Regions from separate parts of the Methylobacterium sp. FW306-05-D genome, predicted to be linked through region 1. Evidence: predicted binding sites of a transcription regulator. Region 1 holds the regulator's gene; each other region holds the start of a gene.
What was found. The regulator PhoB, encoded in region 1, activates phosphate uptake and scavenging genes when phosphate is short. The targets are predictions, from matches to a motif close to TGTCATNNANCTGTCAT.

Region 1 (8,607 bases):
CCCAGGGAATCGAGCAGCGCCACGGTGTCGGCCGCCATGGCGTCGAAGGTGTAGGCCCCCACGGGCTTGGCCGACTTGCCGAAGCCGAGCTGGTCGACCGCCACCGCGCGGTAGCCCGCACGGCTGAGCGCCTCGATCACCGGCTGCCAGTAGCTCGACGGGAAATTGCGCCCGTGCAGCAAGAGGACGGTGCGCCCGTTGGCCTGCCCCTCCGCCGGCACGTCCATGTAGGCGAGGCGCTGGCGCTCGCCGTCGCGCATCCGCTCCAGGAAGAAGACCGGGTAGGGATAGGCGAAGCCCTCCAGCCCGATGCCGAGGGGCGTCGCCTCCGCGGCGGCGGTGGTCTGGGCGGCCGGCTGGGCAATGGCGGGCGCCAGGGACACAGGCATCACGGACATCTGGGCCGCCAGCACGAGGGCGGAGATCTTGAGAGGCGCGTCCATCGGGGTTCCCGGCAGCGGCGCGCAGCGCGGCGCGTCCGCCGTGACATAGGGCAGATTCGGCCCGCGCACCGCTCAGCCGAGGTGACAAAGGACACCTCGGGTCGCGCCGCCTCTTGCGAAACCCGGCGTCGCGTCCCAGGGGTCCGTCCATGACGAAGGATGCCCCAAGCGCCGAAGCGAAGCCCCCGACGGAGGGCGGGATGGATGGCGGGACGGACGGGTTGCCGGTGCGCGAGCGCATGCTGGCGCTGCTCGCGATCGGCCTCGCCATGACCATGGCGGTGCTCGACGGGGCCATCGTCAACGTCGCCCTGCCGGTGATGGCCAAGGACCTCGCGGTCGAGCCCTCCGCGGCGATCTTCGTGACCAACAGCTTCCAGATCGCGGTGACGGCCTCGCTCCTGCCGCTGGCCTCGCTCGGCGACATCCTGGGCTACCGCCGGGTCTACCTCACCGGGCTCGTCCTGTTCACGGCGGCCTCCGTGGCCTGCGCCTTCGCCCCCTCCCTCGACTGGCTGGTGGCGGCGCGGATCGCACAGGGGCTGGGCGCGGCCGGGATCATGAGCGTGAACATCGCCCTGGTGCGCTTCATCTATCCCCACCGGCTGATCGGGCGCGGCGTCGGCAACGTCGCCCTGGTGGTGGCGATGGCCTCCGCCGCGGGGCCGACGGTGGCGGCCGCCATCCTCTCCGTGGCGACCTGGCCCTGGCTGTTCCTCGTCAACCTGCCGGTGGGCCTGATCGCCCTGACGGTGGGCGCCCGCACCCTGCCGGTGACGCCCCGCAGCGGCGGGCGCTTCGACATCCGCAGCGCCGTCCTCAACGCCCTGACCTTCGGGCTCCTCATCATCGGCGTCGACGGGCTCGGCGACCCGGCGACCCGGGGCGTGGCGCTGGCCGAGATCGGTGCGGCGGTGGCGGTGGGGGCAGTCTTCGTCCGGACCCAGACCCGGATGGCGCGGCCGCTCCTGCCGGTCGACCTCCTGCGGATTCCCGCCTTCGCCCTGTCGATGGTGAGCTCGATCGCCTCCTTCGGCGCGCAGATGATGGCCTACGTCGCCCTGCCCTTCTATTTCCAGGACGTGCTGCGCCTGTCCGAGACGCAGACCGGCTTCCTGATGACGCCCTGGCCCATCGCGATCGCCCTGATGGCCCCGATCTCCGGGCGCCTCGCCGACCGCTACGCGCCGGGCCTCCTCGGCGGCGCCGGCCTCGGCCTGATGGCCTGCGGCCTGACCGCGGTCGCCCTGCTGCCGCCGGGCGCGTCCCACCGCGACATCGCCTGGCGCCTGACCCTGTGCGGCCTCGGCTTCGGGCTGTTCCAGTCGCCCAACAACAAGGTCATCATCACCAGCGCCCCGCGCGAGCGCAGCGGCGGGGCGAGCGGCATGCAGTCCACCGCCCGCCTCACCGGCCAGTCCTTCGGCGCCGCCCTGGTGGCGGTGATCTTCGGCCTGCACCAGGGCGGCGCGCCGGCCGGGCCGGTGGCCGCCACCCTGTGGTGCGCCGTCGGCCTCGCGGGCCTCGGCGCGGTGGCCAGCGTCCTGCGGCGCAGCCCGCGGGGCTGAGCGGCCGCGCCGATCGCACCAGCGCCCGTCCCGCGCGTTGAACCGGACGAAGGCCACCCGTGGCCCGGCCCGCGGGCGGGCACAGGCCGCACGGGGGCCGGGCCCTCACGAAGGACGATCCCATGCATCTCGACCTGTCCGGCAAGCGCGCCCTCGTCAGCGGCTCCACCAGCGGAATCGGCTACGCCATCGCCAAGGCCCTGGGCGAACTCGGAGCGAACGTGGCCATCAACGGGCGCACCCAGGACCGCGTCCGCGACGCCGTCGAGCGCCTGAAGCGCGAGACCAATCACGCCGGCTTCATCGGGGCGCCCGGCGACGTCGCCAATCCGGACGGGGCGGCCCGGGTGGTCGCCGGGCTGCCGGACGTCGACATCCTGGTGAACAACACCGGCATCTTCGAGCCCAAACCCTTCTTCGAGATCCCGGACGAGGACTGGCACCGGTTCTTCGACACCAACGTGATGAGCGGCGTGCGCCTGTCCCGGGCCTACACCCCCGGCATGGTCGAGCGCGGCTGGGGCCGGGTGGTCTTCATCTCCAGCGAATCCGGCGTGAACATCCCGGTGGAAATGGTCCATTACGGGATGACGAAGACGGCCCAGCTCGCGGTGGCCCGGGGCCTCGCCGAGACCGTGGCGGGCAGCGGCGTCACCGTGAACAGCGTGCTGCCCGGCCCGACTCTGTCCGAGGGCGTCGCCGAGTTCATGAAGAGCATGGCCCAGGGGCAGGACGGGGGCGCGGGCGGCGCGGTCGACCTCGACGCGGCCGGCCGGGCCTTCGTCGCCGAGCACCGCCCGACCTCGCTGATCGGCCGCCTCGCCACCGTCGAGGAGGTGGCCAGCATGGTCGCCTACATCTGCAGCCCCGCCGCCAGCGCCACCAGCGGGGCGGCCCTGCGGGTGGATGGCGGCGTGGTGCGCAGCATCCTGTGAGGATGCGCCCCGGGGACGGGAGCGCCGCTTAAGACAATCGTAACGCCTCCCGCCGACCCTGGCCCGCGCGGACGGGAGGGACGGCGAATGGGGGATTATGCGCTGGAGGGACCGCGCTGGGGCGCGGGCGCGGCGGGCACGGGCGGCGGCACCGTCACCTGGGCCTTCGACGGCACGATCCCGCCCTCCTTCGTCGGCATCCTCCAGAGCGCCTTCGCGACCTGGGCGTCCTACGCCAACATCACCTTCCAGCAGGTCGCCTCCACGGCGGCGGCGCAGATCGACTTCACCCTCGCGGGCATCGACGGCCTCGGCAACACGCTCGGCTACGCGAACTACTCCTACAGCGGCCAGCGCATGCAGTCGGCGGCCGTGACCTTCGACAGCGGCGAGGGCTGGCACGCCGCCGGCGCCCGGGTGGTCAGCACCCAGAACGTCGACCTCGCGGTGGTGACCCTGCACGAGATCGGCCACGCCCTCGGCCTCGACCATTACAACGCCAAGCCCGAGGTGATGAACGCGGTCCTGAACCCCTCCGTCACCGCCCTCGGGGCCGGCGACATCGCGGGCATCCAGGCCCTCTACGGCGCACCCGCCGCAGTGACCGCGGCGGTCCCGGCGGCGTCCCTGACGCCCGTCGCGAGCCCCACCGTCACGAGCCCTCCCGTCGCCAGCGCCCCGGCCGAGGGCGCCGTCACGGCGGTGTACCGGTTCTACGACACCCATACGGGCGATCACTTCTACACGACGAGCACGGTCGAGAAGGCGCAGATCCAGCAGACGCTGCCCTGGTTCACCTACGAGGGCACGCCGTGGGCGGCCCCGGCCAAGGGCGCGGGCACCGTCGACGTGTTCCGGTTCTTCGACACCGGCTCGAACGCCCACTTCTTCACCACGAGCGTGTCCGAGCGCGACCAGGTCCTCAAGACCGCGCCGAGCTACAAGTACGAGGGCGTCGCCTTCGAGGCCTACGCGGATGCGGGCGCCCCCGGCGGCCTGACTCTGGAGCGCTTCTACAACACCCAGACCGGCCAGCATCACTTCGCCGGCAGTGCCGAGGAGGCCAACGGCATCAACCACGGCGCCGCCGGCCCGGGCTGGATCGACGAGGGCAAGGGCTTCACCGTGCACCTCCCCACCGACACGATGATTTTCGCCTGAGGGCGGGCTCGGCTGTCCGCCTGGGGGCCGACCCGGCGCGCCGCGGGGGCGCCTACTCGGCCTCGGCCTCGAACATCTCGTCGAAGGAGTAGCCCGAGCCGCGCACGGTGCGGATCGGGTCGCTCTGGCGCGGGCGGTTGAGGGCCTTGCGCAGGCGCCCGACATGGACGTCGACGGTCCGCTCGTCGATGTAGACGTCGTGGCCCCAGACCCCGTCGAGGAGCTGCTCGCGGGAGAACACCCGGCCGGGGCTCTGCATCAGGAACTCGAGGAGCTTGAACTCGGTGGGTCCCAGGTGGATCTCGCGGCCTTCCCGGCGGATGCGGTGGCTGACCCGGTCGAGCTCGATGTCGCCGGCCACCAGCAGGTTGGCCACGTGGGCGGGCTTGGCCCGGCGCAGCAGGGCCCGGACCCGGGCGAGGAGCTCGGGCACCGAGAACGGCTTGACGATGTAGTCGTCCGCCCCCGTGCCGAGGCCGCGGATGCGGTCGCCCTCCTCGCCCCGGGCGGTGAGCATGATCACCGGCAGCCGCTCGGTCTCGCGCCGGGCGCGGATGCGGCGGCAGAGCTCGATGCCCGACAGGGCCGGCAGCATCCAGTCGAGCAGGACGAGGTCGGGAACCTGCTCCTGCAGGCGCAGGTCCGCCTCGTCGCCGCGGGAGGCCGAGTCGACGACGAAGCCCTCGGCCTCGAGGTTGTAGCGGAGGAGGAGGGTCAGGGCCTCCTCGTCCTCGACGATCAGGATACGCGTACTCATCGTGCGCTTTCGATCAGAGCGGCACGGGGTCAGACCGTGCCGGGCATGTCCACGGTGGCGTAGTTGGACGCGTCGTTCTTCGGGCGCTCGCGCTCGGCTAGGAGGTTCTCGCCGGTGACGAGGTAGTGGATCGTCTCGGCGATGTTGGTGGTGTGGTCGCCGATGCGCTCGATGTTCTTGGCCACGAACAGCAGGTGCGTGCAGAACGAGATGTTGCGCGGGTCCTCCATCATGTAGGTCAGGAGTTCGCGGAAGAGCGAGTTGTAGAGCGCGTCGATGGCGTCGTCGCGCTCCCAGACGTCGAGGGCCGCCTTGATGTCGCGGCCGGTATAGGCGTCGAGCACGTCCTTGAGCTGCTCCTGAACCAGGTCGCTCATGTGCTGGACGCCGATGACGATCTTCTGCGGCTGGATCTGGTCGGCGATCGCCACCACGCGCTTGGCGACGTTCTTGGCCAGATCGCCGATGCGCTCGATGTCGTTCGAGACGCGGATCGCCGTCACCGTCTCGCGCAGGTCGATGGCCAGGGGCTGGCGCCGGGCGATGAGCAGGATCGCCCGCTCCTCGATCTCGCGCTGGAGGGTGTCGAGCCGGGCATCGGCGGCGATCACCGCCTGGGCCAGGGCCGAGTCGCGGCGCACCAGGGCCTGTCCGGCCTCGGTCATCATCTTCTCGGCGATGCCGCCCATCTCGGAGATCGAGCGGCGCAGATCCTCGAGGTCGGTGTCGTAGGAGGTGACGATGTGGTCGGGCATGGGTGTGCTCCTCGATCGGGCCTCCGGTCCGGTGCCCGCCCTGATGGTGTCTGGCGCGGGCCGGAACCGGCCCGCACGGGTCGGTTCCGACCTGCCGAGGATCAGCCGAAGCGGCCGGTGATGTAGTCCTGCGTCTGGCGCTTCTCGGGATTCATGAAGATGCGCGTCGTCGGCCCGAACTCCACCAGTTCGCCGAGATACATGAACGCGGTGAACTGCGAGATGCGCGCCGCCTGCTGCATGTTGTGCGTGACGATGACGATCGTGAATTCCGAGCGCAGCTGCTCGATCAGCTCCTCGATGCGGCCGGTGGAGATCGGGTCGAGGGCCGAGGTCGGCTCGTCGAACAGGATCACCTCGGGACGCTGGGCCACGGTGCGGGCGATGCAGAGGCGCTGCTGCTGGCCGCCCGAGAGGCCCATGCCGGACTGCTTGAGCTTGTCCTTCACCTCGTCCCAGAGGGCGGCCTTGCGGAGCGATTCCTCGACGCGCGCGTCGAGGTCGGCCTTGGGCAGCTTCTCGTAGAGGCGCAGGCCGAAGGCGACGTTGTCGTAGATCGACATCGGGAACGGGGTCGGCTTCTGGAACACCATGCCGATGCGCGAGCGCAGCTCGTTGAGGTCGACCTTGGAATCCAGGACGTTCTGGCCGTCGAGGAGGATCTCGCCCTCCGCGCGCTGCTCCGGATACAGGCTGTAGATCCGGTTGAAGGTGCGCAGCAGGGTCGACTTCCCGCAGCCCGACGGGCCGATCAGCGCCGTGACCTGGCGGTCGTGGAAGTTGAGGTTCACCGACTTCAGGCCATGGAAGCTGCCATAGTAGAAGTTCAGGTCCTTCACGGCGATGCGGACCGGAGAGGTCTCGTCGGCCTTGTGGCGTCCGGTGAGCTGCGCGGACGTGATCCCGGGGGCGGCGTTCATCGGTTCAAGATCCTGTGGGTCGGAAGGCGGGGGAGGTGCGGCGCGCCGGAGGTCAGCGCGCGCGCTCGGACTTGATGACGAAGCGGGCCACGATCGACAGGGCGAGGATCGTGACGGTGATCAGCAGGGCGCCGGCCCAGGCCAGCTGCTGCCAGTTCGGGTAGGGCGAGAGGGCGAACTGGTAGATCATCACGGGCAGGTTCGGGATGCCGCCCATCAGGTTGCCGCCGAACCAGCTGTTGTTGTTCAGCGCGGTGAAGAGCAGCGGCGCGGTCTCGCCGGCGATGCGGGCGAGCGCCAGGATGATGCCGGTGACGATGCCGGCGCTGGCGCCGCGCCAGGTGATGCTCTTGATCACGATGGAGGGCGGGGCGCCCAGCGCCGCGCCGGCCTCGCGCAGGGTCGCGGGCACGAGGCGCAGCATGTCCTCGGTGGTGCGCACGATGACCGGGGTGGCGATGATGGCGAGCGCCACCGCGCCGGCCCAGCCGGAATAGGAGCCCATCGGGCGCACCATCAGCGTGTAGACGAACAGGCCGATGAGGATCGAGGGCGCCGAGAGCAGGATGTCGTTGAGGAAGCGGATGACGTCGGCGAGCTTCGAGTTGCGGCCGTACTCGGCCAGGAAGGTGCCGGCCATCACGCCGACCGGGGTTGCCACCAGGATGCCCAGGAAGGTCATCACCAGGCTGCCGAGGATCGCGTTGGCGATGCCGCCGCCCTCGGAGCCGGGGCCCGGCGTCGGCTCGGTGAAGAGGGTGGGCGAGAAGCCCTTGATGCCCTCGACCACCAGCATGAACAGGATCGAGCCGAGGACGACGATGCCGACCAGGGTGGCGAGGGTGCTGGCCAGGATCAGGGTCTTGTCGGCGATCCGGCGGCCGGAGCGGATCCGGCTGATCCGGGCCGGCGGGGCGGTGGTGGCGAGGGGGTTGGCGGCGTCCATGGCGGGTTCCTGACGTCTCGGAGAACGGGGGGAGGCTTCAGGCGATCGGCCTCACGCGACCTTGGCGCGGCGGGTGAGGATGCGGGCGATGATCAGGACGACGAAGGTGATGACGAAGAGGATGCAGCCCAGCGCCATCAGGGAATTGAGCTGCAGCCCGTCGGCCTCGTTGAACTCGTTGGCGATGCGCGAGGCGATGGTGGAGCCCGGGTCGAAGACCGAGCCCGAGAGGCGGTTGGCGTTGCCGATGACGAAGGTCACCGCCATGGTCTCGCCCAAAGCCCGGCCGAGGCCGAGCATGATCGCGCCGATGATGGAGACCGAGGCCTGGGGCACGAGGACGTAGCGCACCACCTCCCAGGTGGTGCAGCCGATGCCGTAGGCGCTCTCGCGCAGCACAGTCGGGATCTGGTCGAGCATGTCGCGGGTGATCGAGGCCACGAAGGGCACGATCATGATCGCCAGGATGATGCCGGCGGTGAGGATGCCGACGCCCGAGGGGACGCGGGCGTAGAACAGGGTGCCGACGATGGGCATGCCCTCGACCAGGTTCGAGACCGGCACCTGCACGAAGCGGGCGAAGAGCGGCGCGAACACGAACAGGCCCCACATGCCGTAGATGATGCTCGGCACGGAGGCGAGGAGCTCGATGGTCATCGAGACCGGCTTGCGCGCCCAGCCGGGGCAGAGCTGCGTCAGGTAGACGGCGATGCCCAGCGAGAGCGGCACGCCGATGAGCAGGGCGAGGACCGCCGAGGCCAGGGTGCCGACGATGGCCACGAGGGCGCCGTACTGCTCCTGCCCGATGTTCCAGGCGCTGGAGGTGATGAAGCCGAAGCCGAATTCCTCGAAGGCCGGCCGGGCGCCGTAGGCGATGGAGCCCAGGATGCCGGCGAGCACGAACAGGACCAGGAGCGCCGCGCCGTAGGAGGCTGCGCGGAACAGCGAGTCGCCAAGGCCGCCGGGCTTCTTCCGGGCCGCGGCGCGGTCGCGCGTCAGGGCGATCTGGTCAGTCAAGGCGGCCATCCGAATGTCTTCTCTTCACCGGGCGGCGTCCTACCCCGCGCCGGGCGCCGGCGCGAGAGGGGACCACCGGATCGTTGCCAAGGGAATCCCCGAGGG
Region 2 (10,042 bases), on a different contig from region 1:
TGGTGATCTTGCCCGAGAAGATCGCGTCGGTGACGAGGTCCTTGCCCTCGAGATCGCGGGCGAGATAGTCGCGCAGGCCCCCGGGGAAGCGGTGCACGGTCTCGGCCGGCACGTCGTCCAGACCCTCCAGGAGGGCGGGGGCGCAGCGCCAGCGGATCTCGACCCCGCCGAACAGGTAGGCCTTGGAGCGCGCCATCTTGAACAGGCGGCGGGGATCGAACGTCAGCGCCCCGAAGATCTCGGCGTCGGGGTGGAAGCGCACGCGGGTGCCGCGCCGGTTCTGCACCCGGCCGACCGTTTCCAGCGGACCCTGCACGTGGCCCCGTGAAAAGGTCTGGCGGTAGAGGGTCTGGCCGCGGGCGACCTCGACCTCGAGCTCGTCCGAGAGGGCGTTGACCACCGAGATGCCGACGCCGTGCAGGCCGCCCGAGGTCTCGTAGACCTTCGAATCGAACTTACCGCCCGCGTGCAGGACGGTCATGATGACCTCCAGCGCGGACTTGTTGGGGTATTTCGGGTGCGGGTCCACCGGGATGCCGCGGCCGTTGTCGGTGACGACGAGGTGGCCGCTCTCCTCCAGCTCCACCTCGATGAAGCTGGCATGGCCCGCCACGGCCTCGTCCATGGAATTGTCGATCACCTCGGCGAAGAGATGGTGCAGGGCGCGCTCGTCGGTGCCGCCGATATACATGCCGGGGCGGCGGCGCACCGGCTCCAGCCCCTCCAGCACCTCGATGGTGGAGGCGTCGTAGCCGGCCTCGGCCGAGACGGGCGGCGCCAGCGGCGCCACGGCGTCGAGCTTGCGACGCTCGGCGGCCTTGGCCAGGGGCGCCTTGCCGCCGGCGAAGAGATCGCGTGCGGGGTCGCTCACCGGAGCGCCTCGCGCGGGTGATGGTGCGGCCGCGGGCTTCGCGGGCCGGATCGCAGAGGGAGACCGTGCAGCATTCGCCTTCATCCTCTCACCATACCGGAACAAACCGGAAACAGAAAGGGGTTCCCGCTCCGAGAGGCGGGAGCCGGAAGCCCCCGCCGCACAGGGCGTACCACCCCATGACATGGTATGGGGGTGGTTAAGAAGGCCTGACGGTGGCGCGATCGGACGATCGCTGCGGAGAGGCGCCCGCCGCGGGGCGCCTCAGGTCCCGACGCGACCGCCGCCGCGCTTCGTGATCGTCAGCACGGCGGGGCGCGGCGGCATCGCGGGGTCGAAGTCGGGCCAGCGGGTGGCGGGCGCCTCGAAGGTGGCGGGCACCGCCTTCGGGTCCTCCTCGTCGGCCTCGCCGGGATGCTGGACGGCCACGAAGAAGGTGGTGTCGTCGGGGGTGAAATAGGGGCCGCACATCTCGGCCCCGTGGGGCACGCGGAAGAAGTGCTTGCCCGTGCCGCGCCCCGGCCCTTCGGTCTCCATGGCCCAGATACCGTCGTTGCGCCCTGTCCGCGAGGGGGCGTTGCCGTCGGTGGCGACCCAGAGCCGGCCCAGCCCGTCGACGGCGCAGTTGTCCGGCATGCCGAACCAGCCGTCCTTCGTGGTGGCCGACGAGAAGGTGGCCCCCACCGCCGCGACGCTCGGATCGCCGCAGCGGACCAGGATCTCCCAGGCGAATCCCGTGGCGGCATGGTCGCCGTCGTCGGGGGTGAGCTCGACGATGTGGCCGAATCGGTTGTCGGCGCGCGGGTTGGCGGCATCGACCTGATCCGCCTTGCGCTTCCCGTTGTTGGTCAGCATCACGTAGACCTTGCCGGTCTTCGGGTTGGCCTCGACGTCCTCGGGCCGGTCCATCTTGGTGGCCCCGAGCCGGTCGGCGGCGAGGCGGGCGCCGATCACCACGTCGCCTTGCGAGGCGAAGCCGTTCTCCGGCGTCAGCGGCCCCTGCCCGAAGACGAGCGGCATCCAGGTGCCGCGCCCGTCGGCGTCGAAGCGGGCGACATGCAGGGTGCCGGAATCGAGGAGGTCGCGGTCGCCGCTGTCGGCCCGGCCCGCGGTGACGAACTTGTAGACGTAGTCGAAGCGCTCGTCGTCGCCCTGGTAGATCACGTAACGGCCGTCCTTGGCGACGATGCCCGCCGCGCCCTCGTGCTTGAAGCGCCCCAGGGCCGTGCGCTTCTTCGGAACGCTCGTCGGGTCGAACGGGTCGATCTCCACCACCCAGCCGAAGCGGTTGGGCTCGTTGGGCTCGTGTCCGACGTCGAAGCGCTCGTGGAATCGGCCCCAGGCATAGGCGCCGGCCGGCAGGTTGAAGCGCTTGTGGTTGGCGGCCTCCGGCGCGCCCTCGGCCAAGGCGCCGGAGAAGTAGTAGTTGATGTTCTCCTCGCAGGTCAGCCACGTCCCCCAGGGGGTCGTGCCGCCGGCGCAGTTGTTGATCATGCCCCGCGCCGCCCGGCCCGTGGGGTCGGCGGCGGTCTTCACCCGGTCGCTGCCGGCGGCCGGGCCGGTCAGCGCCATCGGCGTCGCGGCGGTGATGCGGCGGGCGTATCTGGAATCCGGCACCACCGTCCACTTGCCGTCCTGCCGGCGGATCTCGATGACCGAGCCGCCATGGGCCGCCATCTCGATGTCCACGAGCTCCCGCGTCATCCCCTTGAAGTCGGCCGCCTTGGTATCCTGGCGGCCGAGGCCGGGGAACATGAGTTCCTCGTTGGTGTATTCGTGGTTGACCACGAGCAGGCCGTGCGCCGCCGGGTCGGCCGCCCCCGGCATGGGGAAGTAGCCCACGAAGTCGTTGTTGTAGCCGAATTGCTGGGCCTGCGCGGCCGCCGTCTGGTTGCGGGGGTCGAAGGCCGGCGCGCCGGGCAGCACCGGGTCGCCCCAGCGGATCAGGATCTCGGCGTCGTGCCCGGCGGCGACGTGATGGTGCGCGTCCGACCCGGCCTCGATTTCTTCGAACGGGAAGCGGGTGCCCGGACCTTGGGCCGCCTGCGCCGCTCCGGCGGCCAGGGCGCGGGGCGTCACCACCGCCGCGATGGCGCCGACGCCGAGGAGCCCGCGCAGGAGGTCGCGCCGGTCGAAGCGGGCCGCCACCACGTCGCCGAAGGTCGGATTCGCGCTGTCGTTCGACCCGCGATCCTCGGCGGCCTCCGCGGCCTGCGAGCGGGTTCGCGTCGGTTCGGTCATGCGGCGGGTCCGTGAAGGCGAGGGGACGGCGGGTGGCGACCTCTCCCGCTAGCCGGCCCGCATGGCACCGGTGTGACAGCGGCCGACACCCCGGCCGAGGCCCGCCTCCGGCGGCGCGCGCTCCGGCCGCCGGTCCTAGGCCTTCCGGCGTGCCGCCGCGGCGGGCGTGTCGGCGGCGGGCGCCGCCGCCTTCTTGGCAGCCGCCGTCTTCTTCGAAGCCGCCGTCTTCGGGGCGGTCTTCTTCGGAGCCGCCGTCTTGGAAGGCGACGCCGCATCCGCGTCCCCCGCCTCCGCGGAAGCCTGCGTCACCGGCGCTTTCTTGGTCACCGCCTTCTTCGCCGGGGCCTTCTTCGCCGGGGCCTTGGCGCCCGCCGCCTTGCGGGCCGGCGCCTTCTTCTTGCCCCCGCCGGCGGCCTCCCGGGCGGCGATCAGCTCCAGGGCCTGGGGCAGGTCGACCGCCTCGGCCGCCATGGTCTTGGGCAGCGTGGCGTTGGTGGTGCCGTCGGTGACGTAGGGGCCGTACTTGCCCGATTTCACCACGATGGGCTTGCCCGTCTCGGGGTGCTCGCCCAGCGGCCGGCCCGGATCGGAAGCCGGCCCGCGCCGGCCCCCGCCCTGCTCCTTGGCCACGATGAGGTCGATGGCCCGGTTGGCGCCGATCTCCAGCACGTCGTCGTCGCGCCCGAGATTCGCGTACATCTTGCCGTGCTGGACGTAGGGGCCGAAGCGGCCGAGATTGGCCAGGATCGGCTCGCCGGTCTCGGGGTGGCGGGCCACCTCGCGCGGCAGGGCGAGCAGCTTCAGGGCCATCTCCAGGTCGACCGAGGACGGGCTGGTGCCCTTCGGGATCGACGAGCGCTTGGGCTTCGGGGCCTCCTTCTCGGTCGAGGCTTCGCCGAGCTGGACGAAGGGGCCGAAGCGCCCGTCGCGCACCGTCACGGGCAGGCCGGAGACGGGGTCGTTGCCGAGCACCCGGGTGCCGGGCTGGCCCCCGTTCTCGGACGAGCCCTCGCCGTCGCCCTCGACGCCCGAGGCGGCGAGCTGGCGGGTGTACTTGCACTCCGGATAGTTCGAGCAGCCCACGAAGGCGCCGAACTTGCCGAGCTTCAGGGAGAGCTGGCCGGAGCCGCAGGTCGGGCAGGTGCGCGGGTTCGAGCCGTCGGCCTTCTCGGGGAAGATGTGGGCGCCGAGCAGGTCGTTGAGGGCGTCGAGCACCTCGGCGACGCGCAGCTCCTTGGTGCCGGCGATCGCGGCGGAGAAGTCGCGCCAGAAGTCCCGCAGCACCTCGCGCCAGTCGATCTCGGCGTTCGAGACCCGGTCGAGCTGCGTCTCGAGGTCGGCCGTGAAGTCGTACTCGACGTAGCGCTTGAAGAAGCTCTCGAGGAAGCCGGTGACGAGGCGGCCCTTGTCCTCGGCGACCAGCCGCTTCTTGTCGATCCGCACGTATTCGCGGTCGCGCAGGGTCTGCAGCACGGCGGCGTAGGTGGAGGGCCGGCCGATGCCGAGCTCCTCCATGCGCTTGACGAGGCTGGCCTCGGAATAGCGCGGCGGCGGCTCGGTGAAGTGCTGGGTCGAGGCGATGCGCTCGCGCTTGAGCGCGTCGCCCGCCTTCATCGGCGGCAGGCGCCGGCCGTCCTCGTCCTCCTCGTCGTCCTTGCCCTCCTGGTAGAGGGTGAGGAAGCCGTCGAACTTCACCACCTGGCCGGTGGCGCGCAAGTCCAGCTTGCGCGGGCCGACCCCGGCCACGACGTCCACCGTGGTGCGCTCCAGCTCGGCCGATTCCATCTGGCTCGCCACCGTGCGGGTCCAGATCAGTTCGTAGAGCTTGGCCTGCTCGGCATCGACGGTGCGGGCCACGGTCTTGGGCAGCCGGCCCATGTCGGTGGGGCGCACGGCCTCGTGCGCCTCCTGGGCGTTCTTGGCCTTGACACTGTACTTGCGGGGACTCCCCGGCAGGTAGCGCTCGCCGTATTCCTGGCCGATGACCCGGCGGGCATCGGCGATGGCCTCCGGCGCCATGTCGACGCCGTCGGTCCGCATGTAGGTGATCAGGCCCACCGTCTCGCCGTCGATCTCGACGCCCTCGTAGAGCTTCTGGGCGGCGCGCATGGTCTGGGCCGGCGCCATCCCGAGCTTGCGGGAGGCCTCCTGCTGCAGGGTCGAGGTGGTGAAGGGCGGGGCGGGGTGGCGCTTGGCGGGTTTCGCCTCGACGCTGGCGACCGAGAAGGTGGCGAGTTCGAGGTCGCGCTTGAACGCCGCCGCCTCGTCGCCGGAACCGACGTCGAGGCGCTGGATGCGCTTGCCGTCGGCGCCGGTGAGGCGGGCCTCGAAGCTGGCGCCGGTCTCGGTCACCAGGGTCGCCACCAGCGACCAGTATTCCCGCGGCTTGAAGACCTCGATCTCGCGCTCGCGCTCGCAGACGAGGCGCAAAGCCACCGACTGCACGCGCCCGGCCGAGCGGGCGCCCGGCAGCTTGCGCCACAGCACCGGCGAGAGGTTGAAGCCGACGAGATAGTCGAGCGCCCGGCGGGCCAGGTAGGCGTCGACCAGGGCCTGGTCGATCTGCCGGGGCTGGCGCATGGCGGTCTCCACCGCCGCCTTGGTGATCGCGTTGAAGGTCACGCGCTCCACCGGTATGCCCTTGAGGGCGCGGCGGGCGGTGAGCGCCTCGACCACGTGCCAGGAGATCGCCTCGCCCTCGCGATCCGGGTCGGTGGCGAGAATCAGGCCGTCGGCCCCCTTCAGCGCCTTGACGATGTCGGAGACGCGCTTCGAGCCCCGGTCGTCGAGCTCCCACAGCATGTGGAAGTCCGCCTCCGGATCGACGGAGCCGTCCTTGGCCGGAAGGTCGCGGATATGGCCGAACGAGGCGAGGACCTCATAGTCGCGGCCGAGATACTTATTGATCGTCTTGGCCTTGGCCGGCGACTCGACGACGACGACTTTCATGTGCTGATACGAGCCTCTCGTCAGGGCCTGACCCGCAGCGACGACCATGCGCAGATTGTGCGGGGGGCGTCGCCACCCGTCCGGAGAGGGGGTCGGCGCGGGGGAGAAGTGGGTCAAGGCCAGGGGGATGTCAAATGCCACCGCCCGGCCCGGCCCGGCCTCACCCCCGTTTGGCGAAGGTCAGGGCCGCGTCGAGCGCCCCGTTCAGGGTGGTCACCAGCACGTCGGCGGAGAGGGTGCGGCGCAGCCGGTCGAGGGAGGCCGGATCGCGCTCGCGCCAGAAGCCGACGATGACCCGGACGCCCGGAATGGCCCGGCGCGCCTGGCGCACGTTCAGGCGGATCTGCGACAGGCTGACGGGCTCCAGGTAGGAGAAGCAGACCAGGGCGATGCCCGAGAGGTCGTCCGGCGTCTCGCCCCGGCGCAGCTGCGCCATCGACATCACCTGCGCCCCGAGGCCGTGCCGGTCGAGGATCTGGCCGAGCATCAGGGTCGCGGCCTCGTCGAAGGGCCCGCGGCTCGACACGCACAGCACCGGACGCGGCGCCCGCCAGCGGGCCGGGAGGTCGTCGGGGCGCAGGACCACCGCGGCGACCTGCCGGTCGGGGCCGATCGCCGCGATGGCCGCCGAGGTCTCGGAATTGCCGGCCGAGCCGGAGCCCGACCGGAGCCCGCGGCCCCCCGGCACGCTGCCGAGGCGGGCGACCACGGCGCGCAGGGCGGCGCCGACCTCGTCCTGGCGGGTCCGGTCGAGGGTGCCGCGCGAGAGGTCCTCCTGCGCCATCAGCAGGCCGGCGAGCACGACCTCGTCGTAGTAGGTGACGAGGGCGCGGGCCTTGAGGAACATCCGGCCCTGGTCGATCGCCTCCTCGGGGTCCCCCGCCAGCATGCGCTGGTAGAAGATCTCCGGGGGCGACAGGGCCGGGCGGTCGCCCAGGATCACGTCGAGGTACCAGAGCCGCTCGATGTGGCGCCCCAGCACCACGAGGCAGACGGTGATGGGGGTCGCCAGCACGAGGCCGATCGGCCCCCACAGGAAGGCCCAGAGGGTGGCGGCCAGGATCACCGCGATGGGCGAGAGCCCGGTGGAATGGCCGTAGAGCAGCGGCTCGACCACGTGGCCGGCGATGGGCTCCACCACCACGAACAGGATCGCGGTGGCGATGACCATGCTCCAGCCCGGATCGACGGCGGCGGCCACGATGAGGGGGAGGAGGGCGCTGATCGCCGCGCCGATATAGGGCACGAAGCGCATGATCGCGGCGAGCACCCCGAACAGGATCGGGTTCGGCACGCCGATGACCCAGAGGCCGAAGCCGATCACCACGCCGAAGGCGATGTTGAGGACGAGCTGGGCGAGGAAGAACCGGCTCAGGCGGGCCACCGCGTCGTCGATGGCCGCGGTGGTGCGGCGCAGATCCCCCGAGCCCGCCAGGCGGATCGCACGGTTCCGCAGGTCCTCCCGCTGCAGCAGGATGAAGATCGTGAAGATCAGGATCAGGCCCGTGGTGGCCAGGGGATGCAGGATCGGACCGGCCACGGCGCCCAGCGTCCCGAGCAGCCCCGCCTTGGCGGTGGCGATCTGCACGTGGAGCGGATGGGCGAGGCTGCCCGCGCTGCCCTCGGGGGTCGTGGCGTTCGGGTCCGGCTGCAATTCGGCGCCGAGGTCCTGCACCATGTCGACCATGCGGGAGAGGGTGCCGCTGCCGGCGGTCGCCTCCTTCAGGGAGGCGATCTTCTCGCGCATCGTCACCTGGTAGCGCGGCAGGTCCGAGGCGAGCTGGGCCGCCTCGTTGGCGATGAGGACCGACACCCCGAGGAGCGCCCCGAAGGCCGTGAGCACCACGGCGAGGACGGCGAGCGCGCGCGGCACCCGGATGCGGCGCAGGAGGCGCACCCCCGGCACGAGGACGAAGCTCAGCAGGATCGCGAGCGTCACCGGCACGAAGATGTCGCGCCCGAGATACAGGGCCGCCGCGATGGTGATCACGAGGAGGCACGAGGCCAGGGTCGTGAAGACCGGCATCGCCTGCCGCAGGAGGCGGGCGGTGATGGGATCGTCGCTCATGTCGGGGATGGGTCTCGTTGGGGTGAGCGACGCGGCGGCCGGCGCGCCGGACGCGCGCGCGGCGGTCCGGAGAGACGCCTCGAACGGAGGCGGGCGCCTCAGGCGATGGCGGGCGCCTGGGGTCCGACCGCGGCGTTGATCTGGGTGAGCAGCTTGGAGAAATCCACCGGCTTGGGGTGGTAGTCGTTGCAGCCGGCCTGGATCGCCTTGTCGCGGTCGCCCGACATGGCGTGCGCGGTCAGGGCGATGATCGGGATGCCCTTGGTGTCGCTGCCGGATTTCAGCACGCGGGCCGCCGACCAGCCGTCCAGGATCGGCAGGTTCATGTCGAGGAGGATGACATCGGGCTGGCCGGTGCGCGCCTGCTGCACGCCGGCCTCGCCGTCATGCGCCAGGATCACATCGTAGCCGCGCCGCTTCAGCCGGCGGGACAGGAAGTCCCAGATCTCCTCGTGATCTTCCACCAGCAGGATTTTCGCCATGGCCCCTCTACCCCTCGATCGTCGTCGGCCCCGATTCCGCCCGGCAGATCGCATTCCGGACGGCCCATGCGGGACCCGAGCTCATGGAACGAACCCGGACCCCCGAGCAAGACGCGTGCTCGGGCCGTGCGGTGAACGCACGATCGGCCGGAACGGTCCATGCCTCCCGGCGCGATCCAGCGACACGGGGGCCTGGCTGTGACGGTCGGGCCCGTCAGGGCGCGCGCGATGCGGGCGTGGACTGTGCAGGCATGGACTGCGTAGGAATGGGCTGTGCGGGAATGGGCGCCGCCGGCACGGGCGCTGCGGGCCGGGGCGGATCGAGACTCGTGTGGGGGCGGTCGTCGCTGAAGCGCCCCCGGGTGCCCGGCAGGAGGCCGTTGTCCTGCATCCAGATCATCAGCATCACCGCCGCCAGCAGGGTCGCGAACGACGTCAGCCGGCCGACATGGCGCCGCCGGACGACCATCAGCACCAGGGTCGCCAGGAACAGGAGGAACAGGACGAGGAGCAGCATGCGGCCTTCCCGGGCAAGCCACCCGGCCGGGCCCGGAGCCCGGCGCGGATCGCGGGGCCAACGGGGCGGACGCGTCCCTCGTTCCGCCGGCCAGGCCCCGCCAGGGAAACCGAGACAGGCCCCGCCAGGGAAACCGAGACAGGCCCCGCCAGGGAACAAGGCGCCGCCGGGGAAACCGGGACAGACCCCCTAAGGAACAAGGCGCCGCCGGGGCACCTTCTCGTCCGGAGGGCCCGTCCGCGGCCACCGCCTCCCCCCCACCCGATTCTGACCGCGCGCCGGACTTCCGGCCCCCGGGCGACTGGAGATCCGCCATGAAGGCACTGTGCTGGCACGGCAAGGGCGACATCCGCTGTGACACCGTCCCCGATCCGCGGATCGAGGATGCCCGCGACGTCATCATCAAGGTGACGTCCTGCGCGATCTGCGGCTCCGACCTCCACCTGATGGACGGGCAGATGCCCACCATGGAAGCGGGCGACGTCCTCGGGCACGAGTTCATGGGCGAGGTGGTCGAGGTCGGGACCGGCTTCACCAAGTTCCGCAAGGGCGACCGCATCGTCGTGCCCTTCAACATCAATTGCGGCGAGTGCCGCCAGTGCCGGCTCGGCAACTTTTCGGTCTGCCAGCGCTCGAACCGCAACGCCGCGATGGCGGCCGCGCAGTTCGGCTACACCACGGCGGGCCTGTTCGGGTATTCGCACCTCACCGGCGGCTATGCCGGGGGCCAGGCCGAGTATGTGCGCGTGCCCATGGCCGACGTCGCCCCCATGAAGGTGCCCGACGGCATGGACGACGAGTCGGTCCTGTTCCTCACCGACATCCTGCCCACCGGCTGGCAGGGCGCCGAGCATTGCGAGATCAAGGGCGGCGAGATCATCGCGGTCTGGGGCGCCGGACCGGTCGGCCTGTTC
Region 3 (10,042 bases), on a different contig from region 1:
CAGGATCGCGGTCGTGCGCGGATCGAGGCTGCCGCCCTTCAGGACCGGCGAGAGCTGCGCGTAGGCCAGGAACTCGTTGAAGGCGATCTTCTGACCGAGCGCCCCGCCGACGAGGCCGGCCTGCTCCCAGGGCACGCCCATCAGCCAGGCCAGGGGCGCGAACACCGTCCCGAGGATGCCCTCGAGGCTTAAGGTAGGATAGCCCGCGAGGCCTCCGGCCCAGCCCATGAAGCCGTTCAGCAGGGCGATCAGCCCCGTGAACGCGATCAGCATCGCCCCCACCGAGACCGCCACGGCCAGCCCCTTCTGGGTGCCGTCGGCCGCCGCCTCGATCACGTTGACCGCCCGCGTCTCGCCGAAGGTGACCCGCGTGGAGGTGACCCGGCTCGGCTCCGTCGTCGGCACCAGGATCTTGGCGAAGAGGAGCCCGCCCGGCACCGCCATGGCGCTGGCGGCCAGCAGATACTCCATCGGCACGCCGAGCGCCGCGTAGCCGGCCAGAATCGTGCCCGCCGTGGAGGCGGCCCCGCTCGACATCACGGCGAAGAGTTCGGCCGAGGTCAGCGCCCCCAGGAACGGACGCAGCGCGATGGCGATCTCGCTCTGGCCGATGGCGATGGTGATCACCGCCGAGAAGGTCTCGATCCGCGAGGTGCCGATCACTCGCTGCAGCACCGCGCCGATGCCGCGCGCGGCCGCCTGCATCACGCCGAAATGATAGAGCACCGCGATCAGCGCCGAGACGTAGAGGATCTGCGGCAGGATGCGCAGGGCGAGGATGAAGCCGCTGCCCCCGAACAGTTCGAACATCCGCGGTTCGACGAGGCCGCCGAACAAGAACGCGGTGCCCCGGTCGCCGTAGTTCAGCACGGTCTGGACGAAGGACGCCGCCGCGGCGAGGCCCACCCGGCCCGCCGGAATGAACAGCACCAGGGCCCCCAGCGCCACCTGCAGCGCCAGGGCCGAGAGCACCACCCGGGGCGATATCGCCCGCCTGTTGGTGGAGAACAGCACGGCGACGGCCAGCAGCAGGGCGAGGCTCGCGCCCGCGTGAATGAGTTTCTCGACCATGCCGCCCCACCGTTTCGACGGGGTGGAGCAAGCCCGATGCCGGGACGCTTGTCGCCTGCGAAGGGGAGGCATCCACCGCGACACATCCGAAGCGGTTCATCCGCGCAGGCGCACATCCCCCTGCCACGCTTCGTCGGGACGACGAGAGGGGTGGCCGTCTCTCCGTCGGGCTGCCCTGCCTGTTAACCGCAACCGTCACGACACTGTCGCCCAGACTTGCGATCCAGCACCGCGACCGTCGGCGGTTTGCCGGCAACAGGGCCGCCCGCATGCAGCGCCTTCTCACCGACACCACCGCCCTCCCGTGCCTGCTCTTCGCGATGGTGTTCGACGCCGCGGGGCGCGGGCGCCTGCTGGAGCGGGGCTGGTCCTGTCCGAGCGCTCGCGCCTGCTGCAGGACGAGATCGCCGGGCGCACGGCGGCCGAGACCAATCGCCAGCTCTTCACCCTGTCGATCCTCACCGCCCTGTTCCTGCCCCCGACCCTGGTGACCGGCGTGTTCGGCATGAACACCAAGGGGCTGTTCCTCGGCGAATTCGAGAACGGCTCGCTCCTCGCCCTGGCGATCTGCGGCGCCGCGGCGCTGGCGGTCTACGGCGTGATCCGCCGCCTTGGGCTCGTCAAACGGCGCGCCTGATCGTAAGCCGGCTCTCCGTCGGGCCGCGCGGAGCCTGAAAACACCGCGACTGCCGCAAGATCGTCATCGAAGCGTCACGTCCCGTCGCGAACGGTGCGCCAAACGCCCCTGGGAGCCTTTTCCGCATGGACTTCTTTCGCCGCTTCACCGTCCTGATGTGCGCGCCGAACTTCGACCCGGACGATCTCGAGGGCGTGCGCGTCCAGCAGATCATCGGCTCCGTGGAGAAGCTCGGCTTCGAGGTGGTGCGGGCCCGGCGCGTCGAGGACGCGGCCATCGCGGTCCAGACCGATTCGGCCATCGGCTGCATGGTGGTGGACTGGGGCAAGCGCGGCCTCGACGGCAAGGCGGCGGCGCTGATCAACCTGATGCGCAAGCGCGGGCTGGAAATGCCCATCGTCATCATGGTCCGCCGCAAGCGCCTCGAGGACATTCCCGTCGAGGTGCTGGACTTCATCGACGGCTACATCTTCCTCGCCGAGGAGACCCCGGACTACATCGCCCGCGGCCTGGTGAGCCGCGTGAAGCAGTACGCCGAGACCCTGAAGACGCCGTTCTTCGGCGCGCTGGTCGACTATGCCGAGCAGGGCAACCAGCTCTGGACCTGCCCGGGCCACAACGGCGGCATCTTCTACAACCGCTCGCCGATCGGGCGGATCTTCGTCGAGCACCTGGGCGAGGCGGTGTTCCGCGACGATCTCGACAACTCGGTGCTCGATCTCGGCGACCTCCTCGTCCACGAGGGCCCGGCGCTCAAGGCGCAGAAGGAGGCGGCCGTCATCTTCGGGGCGGAGAAGACCTACTTCGTCCTCAACGGCACCTCGGCCTCCAACAAGATCGTGCTCTCGGCCCTGGTGGCGGAGGGCGACCTCGTGCTGTTCGACCGCAACAACCACAAGGCCGCGCATCACGGCGCGCTGTTCCTCGGCGGCGCGATCCCCGTCTTCCTGGAGACCGACCGCAACGCCTACGGGCTGATCGGGCCGATGTACCACGAGGCCCTCGACGAGACCGTCATCCGCCAGAAGATTCGCGACAACCCGCTGATCACCGACACGGAGGCCTGGCGGCGCGAGCGCCCGTTCCGCGTCGCGGTGGTCGAGCAGTGCACCTACGACGGCACGATCTACAACGCCCAGATGATCCTCGATAAGATCGGGCATCTCTGCGACTACATCCTCTTCGACGAGGCCTGGGCGGGCTTCATGAAGTTCCACCCGCTCTTCGCCGGCCGCTTCGCCATGGGGCTCAAGGGGCTCGACGAGACCTCGCCGGGCATCATCGCCACCCAGTCGACCCACAAGCAACTGGCGAGCTTCTCCCAGGCCTCGCAGATCCACACCAAGGACAGCCACATCCGGGGACAGACCCGGCGCATCGAGCACCGGCGCTTCAACGAGACCTTCCTCGTCCACGCCTCGACCTCGCCGTTCTACCCCCTGTTCGCCTCCCTCGACGTCGGCGCGCAGATGATGAAGGGCCGCTCCGGCGTCGTCCTGTGGGACGACACGATCCGCCTCGGCATCGAGTGGCGCAAGAAGGTCCGCGCCATCCGCCGCGAGTTCGAGGAGAAGGAGGGCGATCCCCTGCGGCGCTGGTTCTTCGACCCCTTCGTGCCGGACACGGTCAAGGGACCCGACGGCAAGGTGCCGTGGGAGAGCCTCTCCACCGACGAACTCGCCAGCAATCCGAAATACTGGGAGCTAACGCCGGGGGCCGACTGGCACGGCTTCACGCACGTGGCGCCCGACTACGCCATGACCGACCCCAACAAGCTCACGGTGCTAACGCCGGGCTTCAACCGGCACACCGGCGCGTATGCCGAGCACGGCGTGCCGGCGCCCATCGTGGCGCAGTACCTTCGCGAAAACCGCATCGTGCCGGAGAAGAACGACCTCAACTCGCTCCTCTTCCTGCTGACGCCGGGCGTCGAGTCGTCCAAGGCTGGCACGCTGATCTCCGGCCTCGTTGCCTTCAAGCGCCTGCACGACGAGAACGTGCCGCTCGAGGAGGCCATGCCCGAATTCGTGCGGCGCCGGCCCAACCGCTACAAGGGCGTGCGCCTGCGCGACCTCTGTGCCGATTTCCACGCCTTCCACCGCGAGGCCGGCACCAGCACGCTCCAGCGCAAGCAGTTCGAGCCGGGACACCTGCCCGAGATGGTGATGACGCCCAAGGAGGCGGTGCAGCAGCTCACCCGCAACAACGTCGATTACGTGCCGATCGCGGAGGCCGAGGGCCGCGTGGCGACGACCTTGCTTCTGGTCTACCCGCCGGGCATCGGCACGGTGCTTCCGGGCGAGCGATTGGACGAGCGGGCCAAACCCATGCTGGACTACTTCAAGATGTTCGAGCGCTCCGCGAACCTATTCCCGGGCTTCGAGGCCGAGATCCAGGGCGTGTTCCGCGATGTCGATCCGGACGGGACGATCCGGTTCTACACGTATGTCATGCGGGAGCCCCGCGTCATGCGCGAGAGCCGCTGATGGTGGGCTCATCCGAGAGCGATCCCGATCTCGTCATCCGGCCCTCGTCGGATGCCGACGTGCCGGACATGGTGGACATCTATGCCCACCACATCCGGCGCGGCGTCGGCGATGTCGGGGATTTCGAGGAGGATCCGCTCCACCCCGACGATCTCAAGAAGCGGCGCAAGGCCATGCGCAAGAAGCGCCTGCCGCACCTCGTGGCCGACCGCGACGGGATCGTGGCGGGCTACGCCTACGCGGTGCCCTTCCGCAAGCGCCCGGCCTACCGCTACACCCTGAAGCACTCGATCTACGTCCACCACGAGCACCTGCATGCCGGCATCGGCCGGCGCCTGCTGCCGGCGCTGATCGAGGCCTGCGCGGCGGGAGGCTACCGCCAGATGATCGGCTACATCGACGCGCAGAACGAGGCGTCCTTGCGCCTGCACGAGGCCTGCGGCTTCGTCCGCGTCGGGCTGCTGCCGGCAGTGGGCTACAAGTACGGGCGCTGGAGCGACAGCGTCATGGTCCAGTGCGCCCTCGGAACCGGGTCCACGGACCAGCCCGGCACCTGGACCCGCCCCGTCGAGGCGGTGGTGGCAGGGCACGACTGGATCGGGAAGTAGGGAGATCCTGGGTCGGTCCGGCCGCGCGGGGCGCGCCGGACCGAGGCCCCTATTGCTGCGTGCGGTTGATCAGCGCCTGCAGCGCCCGGGCCACCGCCTCGCTGACGTTCTTGCGATACTTGCGGTGGACCAGCTGGCCGTTGTGGTAGATGTCGTGCTCCACGTAGAGCTTTTCGCCGTCCCACCGGACGATGTTGTCGGTCTCGGTGGTCTCCTCGACGCCGAGATCCTCGCGAAAGGTAACGCCCCCGGCTTGCGCAAACATGGCTCGTCCCTGGTGATCGAAGCGACTTTCCGGCTTCCTGAAGCCGCATCTTAGGCAGCCGGGGCGCGGCGCGCTACCCGAAACGGCTTCAGCGCACCGTCACCTGATCCTTGATCCGCTCGTAGACCGCCCGGCTCAGGACGCGCTTCGACAGGAGCTCGCCGACGGAGGCGTAGGGCCGCTTCTGCACGATGGCGCGCCCGATCATGCCGCCGCCCCGCAGGCCGTTCAGTTCGGCGACGCTTCCGGTGTTGAGGTCGATCACCGCGACGCCGCGCGGCCCGGCCGTCTCGGCGGCGTTGTCGATCGCCTCCTCGCCGGCCGACGGGGTCGCCGGACGGGCCGCATCCGCGAAGCTCCGGTCGGGGGCGGAGGGCGCCTGTCTCGGCGTGGGCAGGTTCGGCGTCAGGTTCGACGACGGCCCGTTCGGGGCAGGTGCCGGAGTGGAAGGTGCCGGAGTGGAAGGCGCCGGCGCGACCGGGGGCATCGCGGCTGGAGGCGTGTTGGCTGAGGGCGTGCCGGCCGACGGGATGGCGGCCTGCGGCGCCGGAGCGGGGGGCGCCTGCGGTGCCGGCGCCGGGGTCACCGGGGAGACCGGCCGCGTGGCGGCGGGCGGCAGCGCCGCCTGGGTGCCGGCCTGGCCGGTGTCAGGGGTCGTCCGGACGATGGGGGCATCCGCCTGTCCGCCGTCCTGCGGCCGCAGGACCTGGACGAGGCCGGCCAGGATGGCCGCCACCACGATGAGAATGCCGACCCGCAGGACTGCCGAACCGCTGAGCATTGAGGGCGGCCTCGCGCCTGTTGAGAAGATGAAGGCCTAACATGGGCGATAAAGTGAAGTCTCGCCGGCGAGCCGCCTGTCCTCAAGAGCTTGAAGGCCTCGGCCGCTCGCGCGGTGACATCTGCGCGACCACGATGCGACCGCCGCGGGCGCGGGTGCGGGTGCGGCGTCTGCGGCATCGACGGGCGTCCCGGTCCCGGTCATGGTCCCGGCCAATGCCCGACCGCTCCTCTCCCCTGAACGCCCTGTCCGAGCGCCTGGGCGCCCTGCGTCACCTGCCGGCCCTCGCCCGCCTCGTCTACGCCGCCAGCCCCCGATTGCTCGTTGCAAGCCTCGGCCTGCGCCTGGCGCGGGCGAGCCTGCCGGTGGTGATGCTCTACCTCGCCAAGCTCATCCTCGACGCGATCGTGGCCGAGCATGCCCGGCCGCATCCCGGCGGCCTCGGGCCCGAGGCCTGGCTCGCGGACCCGTCCCTGCGGCACCTCGCCCTGCTGGTCGCGGCGGAGTTCGGCCTCGCCATCCTGGCCGACCTCCTCGGCCGGGCCAGCACCCTGGTCGACGGCCTCGTGGCCGACCTCTACGGCACGGCCGCCACCCTGAAGCTGATGCGGCACGCCGCCGACCTCGACCTCGAGCAGTTCGAGGACAGCGCACAGCAGGACCGGCTCGAGCGGGCCCGGCGCCAGGTCACCGGCCGCTCCAACCTCCTGTTCCAGCTCTTCGGCCAGGGGCAGGACCTCATCACCCTGGTGGCCTTCGCGCTGGGCCTCGTGGCCTTCGCGCCCTGGCTGATCCTGCTCCTCGTGATCGCTCTGGTGCCGGCCTTCCTCAACGAGACCTACTTCAACCGCGAGGGCTACCGGCTGGCCTGGACCCGGACGCCGGAGCGGCGCGAGATCGACTACCTGCGCTTCCTCGGGGCGAGCGTGGAATCCGCCAAGGAGGTCAAGCTGTTCGGGCTGAACGGCTACATCGCCGAGCGTTACCGCGGGCTCGCGGCCAAGCTCGTGGCCGACAACCGCGCCCTGGCCCTGCGCCGGGCCGGCTGGGGCGGGGCCTTCGCGGCTCTGGGCACCCTGGCCTACTACCTCGCCTACGCCACCATCGTCTGGCGTACCGCGGCGGGCCAGTTCTCGATCGGCGATCTCGCCTTCCTGGCGGGCTCCTTCCAGCGCCTGCGCGGCCTGATCGAGGGTCTGCTCCTGGGCTTCTCGCAGATCGCCTCCCAGGCGCAGTACCTCGACGACCTGTTCTCGTTCTTCGCCGTCGTTCCGACGATCCGCTCGCCGGCCGATCCGAGGCCCCTGCCGCGTCCGATCCGGAGCGGGATCGTCTTCGAGGCGGTGGGATTCCGGTATCCCGGAACCGAGACCTGGGCGGTGCGCGACCTCAGCTTCCACCTTGCGGCCGGAGAGGTGCTGGCCCTGGTGGGCGAGAACGGCGCCGGCAAGACCACCATCGTCAAGCTGCTCACCCGCCTCTACGATCCGACCGAGGGCCGCGTGCTCCTCGACGGCCTGCCGCTCTCCGCCTACGACCTCGACGACCTGCGCGGCCGCATCGGCGTGATCTTCCAGGATTTCGTGCGCTTCAGCTTCACCGCCCGCGAGAACGTGGCCGTGGGCCGGATCGAGGCGCGCGACGATGGCGACCGCGTCGTCCGGGCGGCCGGGCGCAGCCTCGCCGACGGCGTCATCGGCCGCCTGCCGCTCCAGTACGACCAGCCCCTGGGCAAGCGCTTCGCCGAGGGCGTCGACCTGTCGGGGGGCGAGTGGCAGAAGATCGCCATCGCCCGCGCCTACATGCGCGAGGCCGAGATCCTGATCCTCGACGAGCCCACGGCCGCCCTCGACGCCCGGGCCGAGTTCGAGGTGTTCCAGCGCTTCCGGGAGCTGAGCCACGGGCGCACGGCGGTGCTGATCTCGCACCGCTTCTCCACGGTGCGCATGGCGGACCGCATCCTCGTGCTGGCCGGCGGGCGGGTGATCGAATCGGGCAGCCATGCCGAGCTGCAGGCGCTGGGCGGGCGCTACGCCGAACTGTTCGAACTGCAGGCCGCCGGCTACCGCTGAGCCCGCCTAGACGCCGAGGGCCTCACGGTAGGCCGGTGCGAGGCGCAGACCGAGGGGCACGGGCGCGCGGGGCGGCGGCGCGCGCAGGCACGCGGTGAAGAACGCCATCGTGTCCAGGATGACCGCCTCGGTGAAGGGCTTGGCGATGACGCCGGCAGCCCCTTCGAACCCCTCCGGCAGGTGCTGGGCATTGGCGGTCACGAAGACCATCGCCATCGCGGGATCTCCCCGCAGCGCCCGGACGATGTCGATGCCGGACGAACCGCCGCGCAGCTGGAGGTCGACGAAGACGAAGTCCGGCCGCTCCGCGCGGGCGATGCCGATCGCCTCGTCGGCGGTCGCCGCGGTGCCGACGACGGTGTGGCCGGCATCCTCCACGAGGAGTTCGAGCTGCATCAGGATGAGTGCCTCGTCTTCCGCGATCAGGACCCGGAGAGGCTCGCTCACGTGCCGTCCTTCGCGCCCGGAGACTCGCGCGGCAGGCGAATATCGATCGAGGTTCCGGGATGTCCCGGATGCCAGGCGATGCTGGCGTTCAGCTGACGGGCCAGGCTCTCGATCAGGCGCTTGCCGAAGGAGCGCGTCCCCACCACCTCCTGGGGCATGCCGACGCCGTCGTCGATGATCCGGATGCCGAAGTAGCGCCCGTCAGGCTGGACCCGGATCGAGAGGCGGCCGGACCGGCCGTCGGGGAAGGCGTGCTTGAGCGCGTTGGTGATGAGCTCGTTCATCATCAGCGCCACCGGAGGGGCCTTCTCCACCGGCACCTCGACGGGCTCGAGGTCGAGATGCAGGCTGATCTCGGAGCGGCCGGAGCCGCGCACGAGGTCGGTGGCCAGCTCCCGGGCGAACTCGGCGACGTCGAAGCGCTCGACGTCGTGGGACTGGTAGAGCCGCTTGTGCACCGTGCCCAGAGCCTCGACCCGCGTCAGCATCGACTTCATGGCTTCGCGCGCGGTGGGGTCCGAGATGCTCCGCGTCTGCATCGTCAGGAGGGAGGCGACCATCTGCAGGTTGTTCTTCACCCGGTGGTCGACCTCGTGCACCAGCATGGTCTTGGCCGCCAGGGCATCCGAGAGTTCGCGGGTCCGCTTGGCGACCTCGCGCTCGAAATGCTCCTTCTCGTTCTGCGTCCGCATCTGCGCGTCGACCCGGTCGGTGACGTCGAGCTGCGAGGCGAAGAAGTAGTGCAGGTCGCCGGCCATGGTGACGACCGGGCTCATGTAGAGGGCGTTCCAGAACGGGGTGCCGTCCTTGCGGTAGTTCAGGATGTCGACGGCGATGTCGCGTCGGGCGTCCACCGCCTCACGCAGCTGCCGGACCGCGTTCGGATCGGTGTCGGGGCCCTGCAGGAAGCGGCAGTTGCGCCCCATGATCTCTTCGCGCTCGTAGCCGGTGAGGCGCAGGAAGGCATCGTTGACGAAGACGATCGGGTTGTCGGCCCGGCGCGGGTCCGTGACGATCATGGGCATCCGGGTCGCCCGGATGGCGGCGGCGAAGGGATCGCCCTTGCCGTCCTCGACCATCAGGTCGTCCGTCATGTGCCACGCGTCGTCTCGTTCCATCGCCTCTGCCTCCTCCTCGCTACACCGACCCGCGCGGCCGGCCCGCCGCCGCCGACATCGTCACGACCGTCGGCGGCCCATGCGGACGGCGCGGCCGGTCCGCGCGGGCGCGATCGGTCGGCGAGAGCGGGTTTCGCGAGGGAAACGGGATGTCGGACCATCGATGCGACGGGCAACCGTCACAGGATGGTGCTCCAACGGACCTGCGTGCGGGAAGTTCATTTGATGTTGCAACCGGACGCGACGGCCGCGAGATCCACAGACGTTCGCGAGAGCGGACGGGATCGAGCCGCCTGCTGCCCGAATGCCACACCGGTGAGGCCTCGCGAAGCGTAGCCGGAACACGGCAAAGGCCAAGCTCGTTTCCGTGCTAGGGTCGCATCGGGGTCGGGCTCCGGAATCTTGGCAGTGAACATGTCGAACATGCGTCGTCTCCGGTGGACTCGGGGGCTCCTCGCCCTGCTCGCCGCCGGCCAGCTCGCGGCCTGTGGCACCACACCCCGCACTCCCTACACGGCGAGCGAGGCGGCCGCCGCGGTCCTGCCCGGGCTCGATCC

Region 2: AC3WLN_RS20610 (PhoX family protein) is a predicted target of PhoB. The motif match lies at 3,174-3,190, and genes of this name have one in related genera.
Region 3: AC3WLN_RS05255 (Orn/Lys/Arg family decarboxylase) is a predicted target of PhoB. The motif match lies at 1,770-1,786, and genes of this name have one in related genera.

What each region holds. Positions count from the first base shown of each region.
Region 1 is NZ_JBYSXL010000089.1:5,588-14,194, reverse strand. Features, by position in the region: gene AC3WLN_RS21040 (alpha/beta fold hydrolase) at 1-443, opposite strand, end outside; gene AC3WLN_RS21035 (MFS transporter) at 644-2,011, shown strand; gene AC3WLN_RS21030 (SDR family NAD(P)-dependent oxidoreductase) at 2,134-2,946, shown strand; gene AC3WLN_RS21025 (matrixin family metalloprotease) at 3,034-4,107, shown strand; gene phoB (phosphate regulon transcriptional regulator PhoB) at 4,160-4,864, opposite strand; gene phoU (phosphate signaling complex protein PhoU) at 4,894-5,619, opposite strand; gene pstB (phosphate ABC transporter ATP-binding protein PstB) at 5,721-6,539, opposite strand; gene pstA (phosphate ABC transporter permease PstA) at 6,592-7,485, opposite strand; gene pstC (phosphate ABC transporter permease subunit PstC) at 7,537-8,511, opposite strand.
Region 2 is NZ_JBYSXL010000084.1:6,325-16,366, reverse strand. Features, by position in the region: gene parE (DNA topoisomerase IV subunit B) at 1-871, opposite strand, end outside; gene AC3WLN_RS20610 (PhoX family protein) at 1,136-3,112, opposite strand; gene topA (type I DNA topoisomerase) at 3,248-6,061, opposite strand; gene AC3WLN_RS20600 (AI-2E family transporter) at 6,222-8,129, opposite strand; gene AC3WLN_RS20595 (response regulator) at 8,228-8,611, opposite strand; gene AC3WLN_RS20590 (hypothetical protein) at 8,826-9,128, opposite strand; gene AC3WLN_RS20585 (zinc-dependent alcohol dehydrogenase) at 9,443-10,042, shown strand, end outside.
Region 3 is NZ_JBYSXL010000008.1:50,848-60,889, forward strand. Features, by position in the region: gene AC3WLN_RS05245 (NupC/NupG family nucleoside CNT transporter) at 1-1,071, opposite strand, end outside; gene AC3WLN_RS05250 (CorA family divalent cation transporter) at 1,376-1,708, shown strand; gene AC3WLN_RS05255 (Orn/Lys/Arg family decarboxylase) at 1,834-4,194, shown strand; gene AC3WLN_RS05260 (GNAT family N-acetyltransferase) at 4,194-4,802, shown strand; gene AC3WLN_RS05265 (hypothetical protein) at 4,852-5,067, opposite strand; gene AC3WLN_RS05270 (helix-hairpin-helix domain-containing protein) at 5,156-5,848, opposite strand; gene AC3WLN_RS05275 (ABC transporter ATP-binding protein) at 6,064-7,920, shown strand; gene AC3WLN_RS05280 (response regulator) at 7,927-8,367, opposite strand; gene AC3WLN_RS05285 (histidine kinase dimerization/phosphoacceptor domain -containing protein) at 8,364-9,485, opposite strand; gene AC3WLN_RS05290 (patatin-like phospholipase family protein) at 9,900-10,042, shown strand, end outside.